DNA from 3 places in the Lysinibacillus phoenicis genome. Region 2 is predicted to be linked to each of the others. Evidence: riboswitches for the same ligand, from Rfam matches in the RefSeq annotation. Region 2 holds a riboswitch; each other region holds the start of a gene.

Region 1 (4,257 bases), 2.0 Mb from region 2:
TCTCCATTCCTTTAAAGAAGATGGGGTAAGCATTGTCGATCATCATACAGCGGCTCAGCAGTTTAAATTATTTGAGGAAGCAGAGCTATCGGCTGAACGGGAAGTTACAGGCAACTGGACATGGTTAATTCCACCGCTTTCACCTGCAACAACGCATATTTTCCATAAGCCCTATGTAAATGTCTATCATACACCAAATTATTTTTATCAAAAACCATGCTATTAACAATAGAAGACTCTTCAATTTCCTATCAGTAAATTTATCAATTAATTGTATTTTAAGAAGAGGGTGATCCACTATGTTGGAGCAGCAAATTCCAGATATCCCGTGGCAACAATTGACCACACCTTATGGAAGAGGTGCAGCCATTCCGCAGCTGATTGAAGAGGAAAATTACCGACAACTAGCTGAGTTAATTGAACATCAAGGTACACTTTGGCAGGTGACACCATGGGTTTTGTTAATCCTTTTAAAAAAGCTGGGTAGCCAAGATAGGGAGGATGTCTCCTTACAAGAAATTGAACTTTATTTAGCCGTTGCTCAGGCGATTACTGTGGATTATTTAGAGCCAACACAAACTGTTCAACCCATGCAGAAGCTGCTAGATAGAAACTACTTATGGACAGAAAATGAAGAGGATGACGATCAAGAGTGGGAAAGAGAAACGCCGACGGGCTATGAGCAGACAGCATTTTTAAGCTATTATTATTTCAGCTATCTACTCTTACAAGAGGCTATCCCTAGTTTAACGGCTATTACAGTGCACAATAACGAAGCAGCAGACCGTCTTGCGGAACTGCTAAGGTTATTAGAGCAGCTGAATAAATAGGTTGATAAAAAAGCAGATGAGAAACATATGCCATTTCCCATCTGCTCCAATTTAATGGACATATTCATCTTTAGAAGCTCTCATTGAGCAGAAGAAAAGTACCATTGCCACAACTACAAAAAGCCAGCCAGCAATATCCCAGCCACCGAATAAATCATGCAAGTAGCCAAAAAGAATAGGACCAATTGCGGCAAATAAATACCCTAAAGATTGTGCAAAGCCTGATAAATCTGCTGCTTCAAAGGCAGTACGGGTGCGAAGGGTGAAAAACATCATGGCTAATGCGAATGAAGAACCACCTGCTAATCCTAGAAGGACCATCCAAAGTACTCCAAGGCTTGTCCATTCCATTACAACACCAACAAAGCCTACTAAATAGAACGACGTAAACATCAGTACAAGAGGTCGCTGTGAAGTCATTTTACTAGCAATAATAGGCACAGCTAATGCCATTGGAACTTGAGAGAATTGCATAATAGAAAACATCCAGCCAGCCTTATCAGGAGCTAATCCTTGGGCAATATAGATTTCTGGAATCCAAGCTGCAGTCGTGTAGAATAATAAAGACTGTAAACCCATTGCGCCTGTGACGGCCCACGTAACAGGTGATTTCCATAGTGGTGGACCTGACTTTTTAGATGAGGTAGTTGGTTCAGGTTTATTTGATTTTAATTGAGGTATCCAAATTAAAATCGTAACGACAACAAGTACAAGAGCAATGGCCAAAGCCCCTTGCCAGCCTAATGATGAATTAGCTATTGGATAGCTAATACCTGCGCCAAGGCCAGCAGTTAAATTCATGGACATGGTGAAGAAGGCCATCAGTAAGCCTACATGGTATGGAAATTTCAATTTTAGTAATCCTGGAATGAGTACATTTCCAAAAGATATTGCTACGCCAATTAGCATAGTACCAAATATAAGTAATCCTGTTGTTCCAAGTGAGCGTAGAACTATCCCTAAGGCCAATAGAATAGTGGATAAAAATAAAGTAAGCTCAAGCCCTAGTTTACGTGCTACGATAGGTGCAAAAGGCGATATGATGGCAAAAGCAAGCAATGGAATAGTTGTTAGAAAGCCTGCTAATACATTAGAGATACCAAGATCATCACGGATAAAGGATATGATTGGACCAACAACAGTTAATGGCATTCGTAATGTAGAGGCAATAAAAATAACCCCAAAGACTAAAAGTAATGTTGTTCCTTTCCAGCTAATTTTTTTACTTGGATAACTAGCGGAATGATCATTTGTAGTCAAAATAACTCCCCCCTGTTATTAACCATTCTAATTGAACTACTATAACACTTTATCACACTATTAAAAATAGTAGAAGATTCATAAAATACAGAACATTTTCCGTGTTGTTGAAATGTCTATGGTCTTATGTTAGTATAATAATCATCATAAATTTAATAATTATATGCCTCATGTTTGTATTGAGGTAGAGGTCGCGATATTTATAAGTATGCTAATTGAAATGACAAGCATTGATGAGATTAGCTGAAAGGAAATATTGCCGAAGTGTGAGGGGACTTGAAAACCTCATGCTGGGGCTGTCTCCGAAAGGAACAGAACTGTCACGTTTGTACAACGTGTTGAGCTATCATTTAGGAAAAACTGAGGATTAACTTAGCCATCACATTGTTCATGTGATGGCATTTTTTTGCCTCATAAATAGGAAGGAAGCTATATCGTGAGTGAAATAAAAGTAAATCAGCTCGGTCATAACGAACCAAAGCTGAAAAAAGAATTAAAAAGCCGTCATATTACAATGATTTCTTTAGGCGGTACAATTGGTACGGGGCTATTTTTAGCTAGTGGTGGTGCCATTGCACAAGCAGGGCCAGGAGGCGCATTGCTTGCCTATGCCTTAATTGGTGTTATGGTGTACTTCCTAATGACGAGCTTAGGAGAGATGGCTGCTTATATGCCATCATCAGGTTCATTTAGTACGTATGCAACAAAATTCGTAGATCCAGCACTAGGCTTCGCTTTAGGTTGGAACTATTGGTATAACTGGGCAATTACGATTGCAGCAGAAATTGCAGCAGTGTCTTTAATAATGAAATATTGGTTCCCAGATAGCTCATCAGCACTTTGGACAGTATTATTTATTGCTGTTGTGCTAACGTTTAATTTACTTTCTGTAAAGAGCTATGGTGAAAGTGAATATTGGTTTGCTATGATTAAAGTAGCAACGGTCATTGTTTTTATTATTATTAGTTTATTAATGATTTTTGGTATTTTAGGTGGTCAGGCACCTGTAGGCTTCACAAATTTCTTTATTAGTGATGGGCCATTCCATGGGGGCTTCCTTGCTACCTTTGGTATTTTCCTGGCTGCAGGGTTTTCATTCCAAGGAACAGAGCTTCTAGGTATAACAGCTGGTGAAACTGATGATCCAGGTAAAAATATTCCGAAAGCTGTAAAATCCGTATTCTGGCGTATTCTTTTATTCTATATTTTAGCAATTGGTGCAATAGGAATGCTGATTCCTTTCACAGATGAGCGCTTATTATCAGAAGATATTGCAGTATCACCATTTACATTAGTGTTTGATCGCTTAGGTATCGCCTTTGCTGCGTCGTTAATGAACGCTATTATTTTAACGGCTATGCTATCAGCAGGTAACTCAGGGCTCTATGCATCATCTCGTATGTTATGGCAATTAGCGGTGGATGGTCATGCGCCTAAAATCTTTACAAAGCTTAGTCGCCGTGGTATTCCAATTTACGCGCTACTAGCAACATTAGCTGTAGGCTGTTTAGCATTTTTAGCGTCATTTTTCGGTGACGGTGTGGTGTATATCTGGCTATTAAATGCCTCTGGAATGTCTGGCTTTATTGCATGGCTTGGCATTGCATTTAGTCATTATCGTTTCCGTCGTGCATTCGACGCACAGGGCTTAGATCCAAAGCTATTACCTTATAAAGCAAAATTGTATCCATTCGGACCACTATTCGCCTTTACAGTTTGTATGATTGTGGTCATTGGACAAAATTACACAGCCTTTACAGGAGACAAAATCGATTGGTACGGTATTCTAGTTTCTTATATTGGAATTCCATTTTTCTTACTATTATGGTTAGGCTATAAAATTAAACATAAAACAAAAATGCTTCCACTTAATGAGTGTGATTTAAAAGTGGAGGATTAAATAGAAAAGCTGTTCTGTATACCGTTGTATGACGGTTGATAGGACGGCTTTTTTATATTTGGGCGTTAAATTTATTTCTTAATCTATATCATATATATGGTAATATACTATAGATGTGGAAAGTCATACTAATGGCTTTTTAGTTAGGAAGAGGTGCATGAAAATGCAAAAACATATTTTACTAGTTGAAGATGATGAGGCTATTCGTGAAATGGTAGAAAACTTTTTACTATTGGAAGGCTTCGGTGTTACAACTGCAAAGAATGG
Region 2 (4,257 bases):
AAATTAAAGTCCCTGAATTAGCAGAATCGATTACAGAAGGTAGTATCGCACAGTGGGTTAAAAAAGTGGGCGATCGCGTTGAAAAAGGTGAATTCATCGTTGAACTTGAAACAGATAAAGTAAACGCTGAAATCATTTCTGAAGAAGCAGGTGTATTAACACAAATTTTAGCTGAAGAAGGCGATACTGTACTAGTTGGTCAAGTTATCGCAGTAGTAGAAGCAGGCGAAGGCGCAGCACCTGCACCAGCAGCGGCTCCAGCTGAAGCAGCTCCAGCTCCAGCAGCACCACAAGCAGCTCCTGCACCAGCGGCAGCAGCTCCAGTAGTAGAAGAAACTTCTGGTGAGCGTGTTATCGCATCTCCAGCAGCACGTCGTCTTGCACGTGAAAAAGGTATTGACCTTGCAGCAGTATCTCCAGTAGATCCACAAGGTCGCGTACGTGTACAAGATGTAGCAGCACACGGAACTGCACCAGCGGCAGCAGTAGCACCTACACCAGTAGCAACTACAGGTGGCCCAGTTGTATTCACACCAGCAGCTAATTCTGATCGTGTAACAATTGAAAAAATGAGCCGTCGTCGTCAAACAATTGCAAAACGTTTATTAGAAGTTAAACAATCAACAGCTATGTTAACAACATTCAACGAAATTGACATGACAAACATCATGGCACTTCGTAAACGTAAACAAGAAGAGTTTGTGAAAGCAAACGACATCAAACTTGGTTTCATGTCATTCTTCACAAAAGCTGTTGTTGCAGCACTGAAAAAATACCCATACGTAAACGCTCAAATCGTTGGCGATGAAATTCATTTAAATAACTTCTTCGATATCGGTATCGCTGTATCAACTGAAGAAGGTTTAGTAGTACCAGTTGTACGTGATGCAAACAGCAAAAACTTCGCTGAAATCGAAAAAGATATTGCTAACTTAGCGACAAAAGCTCGTGATAAAAAATTAGGCTTAAATGATATGGCTGGTGGATCATTCACAATCACAAACGGTGGTGTATTCGGTTCATTAATGTCAACACCAATTATGAACGGTACTCAAGCTGGTATTTTAGGTATGCATTCTATTGTTAACCGTCCAGTTGCTGTAAATGGGGAAGTTCAAATCCGTCCAATGATGTATGTAGCACTTTCTTACGATCACCGTATCATCGATGGAAAAGATTCAGTAGGATTCTTAAAAACAGTTAAAGAATTAATTGAAAACCCAGAAGATTTATTATTAAATTCATAATACCATTAAACCCTGCGAACAATGTTCAGCAGGGTTTTTTTGTGCATAATGAAATCTTTCGACCGATTCTATTTTTGAAAGAGTACTAATGTTATATCGTATAGAGGAGCAAAAAAGAAATAAACACAACTTTTCTCACATAGAAAACATACTCTATAATAAAAATATGTTGTAATTTTCAGAAATATTGACGAAAGCTCAATGATTTAAAATGGATAGAGAACGCATAATAACCTAATATTGTCATTAGTCAGAAAAATGTTAAAATCGTCTTGACGAACATATTAGTTTTATAGTAGTATCTAAATATCAATTAAATAAACAAACCTCACGAATGTTACCAGTGAGGTAGAGGCGCGGTATTTATTAGTTCATTGTTGAGTACAAGCAAGCGAAGACGCAATGAAGAAGGAAATATCGCCGAAGTATAAAAGGAGCTCGTACTTTTATGCTGGGTCTGCAGTGAATAAGTGCAGGACTGTCCTAGTAAATTGATTTCCAGGTTTACTAGGTTGTGCTATCTCGGAAATATGGAAATAATAGTGAGGATTTGGGCAACTGTCATAAAAGGTAAGACCTAAGTTCAATAAACTTAGGTCTTTTTTAGTACAGTTGTCTTATTTTTTTACAGAAAAGGGGAGTTTTTCATGAAAAGAAAATGGTTGTTAGTAATGATCTCTATCATGACAGCAATTGTGCTAGCTGCATGTGGCACTAGCGACAAAAAAGACGGCGGTTCAGGTGATGCTGGCGCGGACAAGGAAGAAGGCGGCGGTGAATTCCGCATTGGAATGGAGGCTGGCTACCCACCATTCAACTGGACACAGCAGGACGATGCTAATGGCGCGGTAAAAATTGCTGATAATGCAGAGTATGCAGGCGGCTATGATGTACAAATGGCGAAAAAAATCGCTGAAGGCTTAGGCAAAGAGCTAGTTATCGTAAAAATGGAATGGGACGGCTTAGTACCAGCGCTACAATCAAACAAAATTGATGCAATCATTGCGGGTATGTCACCAACAGAAGAACGTAAGAAAACAATCGACTTTACTGAAAACTACTACACGTCGGATTTCGTAATGGTGATTAAAAAGGGTAGCAAATATGAAGGGGCAAAATCAATTCAAGATTTCTCTGGTGCAAAAATTACATCCCAATTAAATACATCGAACTACACAGTTATTGATCAAATTAAAGGTGTAGACAAACAAACTGCTATGGAAAGCTTCCCGGCAATGCGTGTTGCTTTAGAGGCTGGCAAAATTGATGGTTATGTAGCAGAACGTCCAGAAGGAATTTCCGCTGCAGCAGCGAACGATAAGTTCACATATGTTGCATTTGAAGAAGGCTTTGATACAGATCTTTCTAACACTTCAATTGCTGTAGGTTTACGCAAAGAAGATGCAAATCGTGAAAAAATTAACGAAATATTAAAAGGTATTACAGAAGACGATCGTCAAGCCATTATGGAGGAAGCGATTAAGAATCAACCAGCAGCACAATAATGACAAGGCACGGACTAGTTGCTGGTCCGTGCATGATCATTTCATCATTATCAAAATGAGAACCTCTCTACATAATGATAATGTCCTAGCGTGACAAATCATAGAATGGTAGAAAGAGCTAGGACACGAAAAAGATAAGCAAGCAACATGACATTGTAAGGAGGAACATCATGAGTCTTGAATGGATAATTTCAATTATTGAAAACAACTGGCAAATGTTTTTACGAGGTGCGTATTATACGTTACTGATTTCGATTATTAGTACAATTATTGGTGCATTCATCGGATTTTTCATCGGAATTATGCATACGATTCCAGTTCGTAAAAAAGGAATAAAATTTTATAGCCTGAAGCTTATTAATTTTATCCTAACATGCTATGTTGAATTTTTCCGTGGTACACCAATGATTGTACAGGCTATGGTTGTCTACTACGGATTAGATATCGCGTTTGGAATTGACATGCATTTTATCACAGCAGGTATTTTAGTCGTTTCTCTTAATACAGGGGCATACATGGCAGAGATTGTGCGTGGTGGGATTGTATCGATTGATAATGGTCAATACGAGGCAGCATCAGCGATTGGGATGAATCACTTCCAAATCATGCTTCACGTAGTCCTGCCGCAAGTAGCACGTAACGTTTTACCAGCAACAGGTAACCAACTAATTATGAATATTAAAGATACAGCCGTATTAAATGTCATCGGCGTAACAGAGTTATTCTTCCAAACAAAATCAATTTCAGGTAACAACTTCCGTTATTTTGAATCGTTCTTTGTCGCATGTGTTCTTTATTTCATTATGACATTTACCGCATCTCGCATCCTTCTATATGTTGAAAAACGTTTGGATGGACCGGATGCCTATCAAAAAGAACAAAAAGAAGCAGTATAGGGGGACGCACAAATGGCAGTCATTAAAATCGAACATTTAAGTAAATCATTTGGACGTAACCAAGTGTTAAAAGATGTGAATTTCCAAGTGGAAAAAGGCGAGGTTGTTTGTTTAATTGGTTCCTCTGGTTCTGGTAAGTCTACACTACTTCGTTGCATAAATTTATTAGAAACACCAAGTGGCGGGCAAATAATTTATCAGGGAGAAGACATCCTAGATGAAAAGCACAATATCCAAGAATATCGTACCCATCTAGGAATGGTATTCCAGCAGTTCAATTTATTTAATAATCATAATGTGTTAAGTAATTGCACAGTCGGCCAAATCAAAGTACTTAAGCGCTCGAAGAAAGAAGCGGAAGAAACAGCGCTGAAATATTTGAAGATCGTAGGTATGGATCAATATGTAAACGCTAAGCCACGTCAGCTTTCAGGCGGACAAAAGCAACGTGTAGCAATTGCTCGAGCACTGTCTATGAATCCCGAAGTAATGCTATTTGATGAACCGACATCAGCACTGGACCCAGAAATGGTAGGAGAGGTGCTGAAGGTTATGCGACAATTAGCAGACGCAGGGAATACAATGTTAATTGTGACACATGAAATGGAG
Region 3 (4,257 bases), 3.6 Mb from region 2:
TCTCAAAACATGCGTAATAAATGAAGTTTATAAAAGCCGAGCCATCAATTGATGTGTTCGGCTTTTTTTCGTTATATAATATAGAGAGGAAATTTTACTTAGGGGGGCAGGTAGGTAATGAACGATTTAATTAAGCGTAAACTGGATATTTTACCCGATCAGCCTGGCTGCTATTTGATGAAAGATCGACAGGGGACAATTATTTATGTCGGTAAAGCGAAAGTACTGAAAAATCGTGTGCGTTCTTACTTTACAGGTACACATGAGGGGAAAACACAAAGACTTGTAAGTGAAATAGAAGATTTTGAGTATATCGTGACATCATCCAATATTGAAGCACTTATTTTAGAGCTGAATCTCATTAAATTACATGATCCAAAATACAATGTCATGCTAACGGATGATAAGACATATCCATATTTAAAAATTACCAACGAAAAACATCCGCGTCTTATTACAACACGAAAGGTTAAAAAGGATAAGGCTAAATATTTTGGCCCCTATCCTAATGCATATGCGGCAAGTGAAACGAAAAAGCTATTAGATCGATTATATCCGCTACGCAAATGTGTACAATTACCTTCAAAAGTTTGTTTGTACTATCATATGGGTCAATGCTTGGCTCCCTGTGTAAAGGAAATTGATGGTCAAACTTATCAAGAAATGATTGAGGATATGACAAAGTTTTTAAATGGTGGTGTTGAGGCAGTTAAAAAGGAGCTGGAAACTAAAATGCTTGCAGCTGCTGAAAATTTGGAATTTGAACGTGCGAAGGAGTTTCGAGACCAAATTGCACACATTGATACAGTTATGCAAAAACAAAAAATTGTATCAAGTGATACAACAAACCGTGATGTATTTGGCTATGCTGTTGAAAAAGGATGGATGTGTGTACAAGTATTTTTTGTCCGACAAGGTAAATTAATAGAACGTGATGTCTCCATTTTCCCGATCTATCAAGATGCTGAAGAAGAATTTTTAACATTTGTTGGGCGTTTCTATGAGAAACCAGAGCATATAAAGCCAAAAGAAGTTTTTATTCCACAAGCCATTGATGCAGCCATTTTAACGGAATTATTAGAGATCAAAGTACTCACACCAAAACGAGGACAGAAAAAGGAATTGGTAGATTTAGCAACCAAAAATGCTGAAATAGCTGTGGCAGCTAAATTCCAGCTGATTGAACGACAAGAAGAACGTACAATTGGTGCTTGTGAGGTTCTTGGTGAGGCAATGGGTATAACGACGCCATTACGAATCGAAGCTTTTGATAATAGTCATATGCATGGCACGGATGCCGTCTCTGCTATGGTTGTTTTCATTGATGGAAAGCCTGCAAGAAAGGAATATCGTAAGTACAAAACGCGTTCAGCAGCCAAGCATGATGATTATGGCGCTATGCAGGAGGTCATCCGTCGTCGTTATACGAGGGTTTTAAAAGAGGGTTTACCATTACCAGATTTAGTCCTCATTGATGGAGGAAAAGGGCAAATGGAAGTAGCTCGTGAAGTATTAGAAGATGAACTAGGGCTTGTTATACCAATTGCGGGTTTAGCAAAGGATGACAAGCATAATACATCGCAGCTATTGTTTGGTGATCCGCCAGAAGTGATCGCCTTAAAGCGTACAAGTGATGGTTTTTATTTGTTACAACGAATTCAAGATGAAGTCCATCGCTTTGCTATTACGTTCTTGCGTCAACAGCATGAGAAGCATGCTATTCAATCTGTCCTTGATCAAATCGAAGGGATAGGACCTAAACGTAAGCAACAGTTGCTTAAACATTTTGGGTCAGTCAAAAAAATTCGAGAGGCGAGCGAACTAGCTTTACAGGAGGCTGGGATGCCTGCTAAGTTAGCAAGCCAAATTTACTCCTATTTTCAGCAAGAATCGTTGTCAAAGGAATAGACATGTGCTAAGGTTGTAAATAACATTGTTGTTCAATGTTAAACAGCCCTTTGGACGGCTAGTTAGTGGACGCCAGGGCTAATAAATTTAATACTTCACTTTTAAGGTGATGATAGAGGTGCAAGATTCAAGAATAGCACAATGGAGGATGAACAAGTCCAGAGACATTGTGTGAAAGGGGAGCTTGCCGAAGTACAGCATTGTTGTTTCCTTTGTTGTACTGGTTTTGCATTTAAGAAATGTAAGACTGTCGATTCTAAACGTTTCGGAGAGCTATCACACATGCGCAAGTTACGATTATTGTACATGTTATAAGCAGCTTTCACGTTATGTGGAAGTTGCTTTTTTAGTTTTCTAGAGACTGTTTTTACACTTCGAAGTTAAGTGAAATACGCAGACTGGAAAGGGGAACAAAAAAATGGCTAGAATTGTGATGAAGTTTGGAGGAGCTACATTAGAATCAACGGGCCACATCCAAGAAATGGCTCGAAAAGCTATTGCTGAGAAGGATAAAGGGTTTGATGTAGTAGTGGTAGTAGCGGCAATGGGACAAACTGCAAAAGACGTAAAGATGATGGTGAAGCGTTTCACTGACGATGTGTCAAAGCGAGAATTAGCTGCAGTGATGTCCACATGTACTCAATTATCTAGCTCTTTATTTGCTATTGCATTACAAGAAGCAGGCTATAAGGCAGTGTCATTAACTGGATGGCAGGCAGGTATTCATACGGATCGTATGTATCGACATGCACGTATAGACAATATAGATGTCCATCGTATTGAAGAACATTTTGAACAAGGCCAAATTGTAGTCATTGCTGGAGAACAGGGTGTTGACGACGATTATAATATAACAACTCTTGGAAAGGGTGGAGCGGAAACAACAGCTGTAGCTCTTGCCATAGGTTTAGAGGCAGAGAGAGTTGATATATATAGCAATGTGGATGGTGTTTATACAGCCGATCCACGCTATGTTACAAATGCCCAAAAGCTACAGGAAATTTCTTACGATGAAATGTTGGAACTATCCAATTTAGGTTCACATGTTATACATCCACGGGCAGTAGAGTTAGCGAAGAAGTTTCAATTACCAGTTATCATCCGCTCTAGTTCAGTAGAGTCGGTAGGTACTTTATTGAAGGAGGAAGTGGAAATGGAGAAAAATTTAGTAGTTCGCGGTGTAGCTTTTGAAGCAGATATTATTCGGTTAACAGTTGGGTATGATGCCTATAGCGAAGGTTCATTAGCCGATATGTTTACCATCCTAGCAGAAAATCGGATCAATGTAGATATTATTGTTCAAGCGATTATTGATGGATTAAAGCCGACTGTATCTTTTTCCATTTTAAAAGAGGAATTTGCGGAAGCATTGCGGGTTCTAGAAGATAGCAAAGTATCACTTGGCTTTAGCTTTGCTGACTTCGAAATAGGGTTAGCAAAAGTTTCCATTGTTGGTTCAGGTATGGCGTCTAATCCTGGTGTTGCTGCCCGTATGTTTGATCGATTACGCCATGAAAACATTCCCGTAAAAATGGTTAGTACATCTGAAATAAAAGTATCAGTTGTCGTACCACAGGATGATATGATCCGTGCAGCAAATGCATTACATGATGAATTTAATTTAGAGCAAGCACTTTATATATAATAATAGAAGAAACAGCATTTTATGTAATTGTTCGAAATGATAGGAAGAAAAAAGGATTGTCATCCCATATAAGGGAGGCAATCCTTTTCATTACTCTGTAGGGATGGTATTCATAATACGTTCCTTAACATCCCATTTGACTGTAAACATGACATGGTGTTGCTTTTCTCGTTTTTCTTCATAGCATTCTGTAAGATAGCCTTTAGCTAATTGAATTTGTTCAGCTATAAATCCCGCCTCAAGTCTAAAGCTACGTTGTTTGATTTGTAATATTTCTGGGTCATTAGTCAATTCGAAAATGCGACCATCCTTTGATTCTTTTAATAACGCTAATGTACCCCAACAGGCATCTGCGAAAAATGCGATAAGTTCGTCTTGACTTTTACATGGAAACTTACGTGCAAGCTCTTTACCTGCCCAATAAAGGACATCATCTTCATGTTTACCAAGTATAGAAGATAGAATATGATCGCGAATGATCTCATAACCAAATGATGAGATTGTAGGAGATGGAGTGTTTAACATTGTTATCCTTCTTTCTTAGAATATTCTTAAAATTTGGCGGTAATAAAGTAATGATAGATTTTTCGAGAAAAAACGACGCATCATGTACTATATTAGTTCTTTAATAAGCTCTATGAAAAACTCCGAGTTGCCTTGACGCTCGTAGCTCTTGAGAGTACAATAAACATGTCATAATATTG

Evidence for each region. A riboswitch is a leader RNA that binds a small molecule or an ion and turns the genes downstream of it on or off. The one in region 2 is predicted to bind lysine.
Region 1: another riboswitch for lysine. It lies ahead of ABC382_RS14090 (amino acid permease); the one in region 2 lies ahead of ABC382_RS04040 (transporter substrate-binding domain-containing protein).
Region 3: another riboswitch for lysine. It lies ahead of ABC382_RS22045 (aspartate kinase); the one in region 2 lies ahead of ABC382_RS04040 (transporter substrate-binding domain-containing protein).

The regions. Positions count from the first base shown of each region.
Region 1 is NZ_JBDFMP010000002.1:2,542,850-2,547,106, reverse strand. Features, by position in the region: gene ABC382_RS14105 (nitric oxide synthase oxygenase) at 1-226, shown strand, start outside; gene ABC382_RS14100 (TraB/GumN family protein) at 300-830, shown strand; gene ABC382_RS14095 (CynX/NimT family MFS transporter) at 882-2,090, opposite strand; lysine riboswitch at 2,268-2,444, shown strand; gene ABC382_RS14090 (amino acid permease) at 2,527-3,990, shown strand; gene ABC382_RS14085 (response regulator transcription factor) at 4,154-4,257, shown strand, end outside.
Region 2 is NZ_JBDFMP010000002.1:562,285-566,541, reverse strand. Features, by position in the region: gene odhB (2-oxoglutarate dehydrogenase complex dihydrolipoyllysine-residue succinyltransferase) at 1-1,247, shown strand, start outside; lysine riboswitch at 1,589-1,775, shown strand; gene ABC382_RS04040 (transporter substrate-binding domain-containing protein) at 1,895-2,752, shown strand; gene ABC382_RS04035 (amino acid ABC transporter permease) at 2,923-3,648, shown strand; gene ABC382_RS04030 (amino acid ABC transporter ATP-binding protein) at 3,661-4,257, shown strand, end outside.
Region 3 is NZ_JBDFMP010000002.1:4,112,789-4,117,045, forward strand. Features, by position in the region: gene trxA (thioredoxin) at 1-17, shown strand, start outside; gene uvrC (excinuclease ABC subunit UvrC) at 118-1,908, shown strand; lysine riboswitch at 2,014-2,192, shown strand; gene ABC382_RS22045 (aspartate kinase) at 2,327-3,553, shown strand; gene ABC382_RS22050 (YslB family protein) at 3,644-4,078, opposite strand.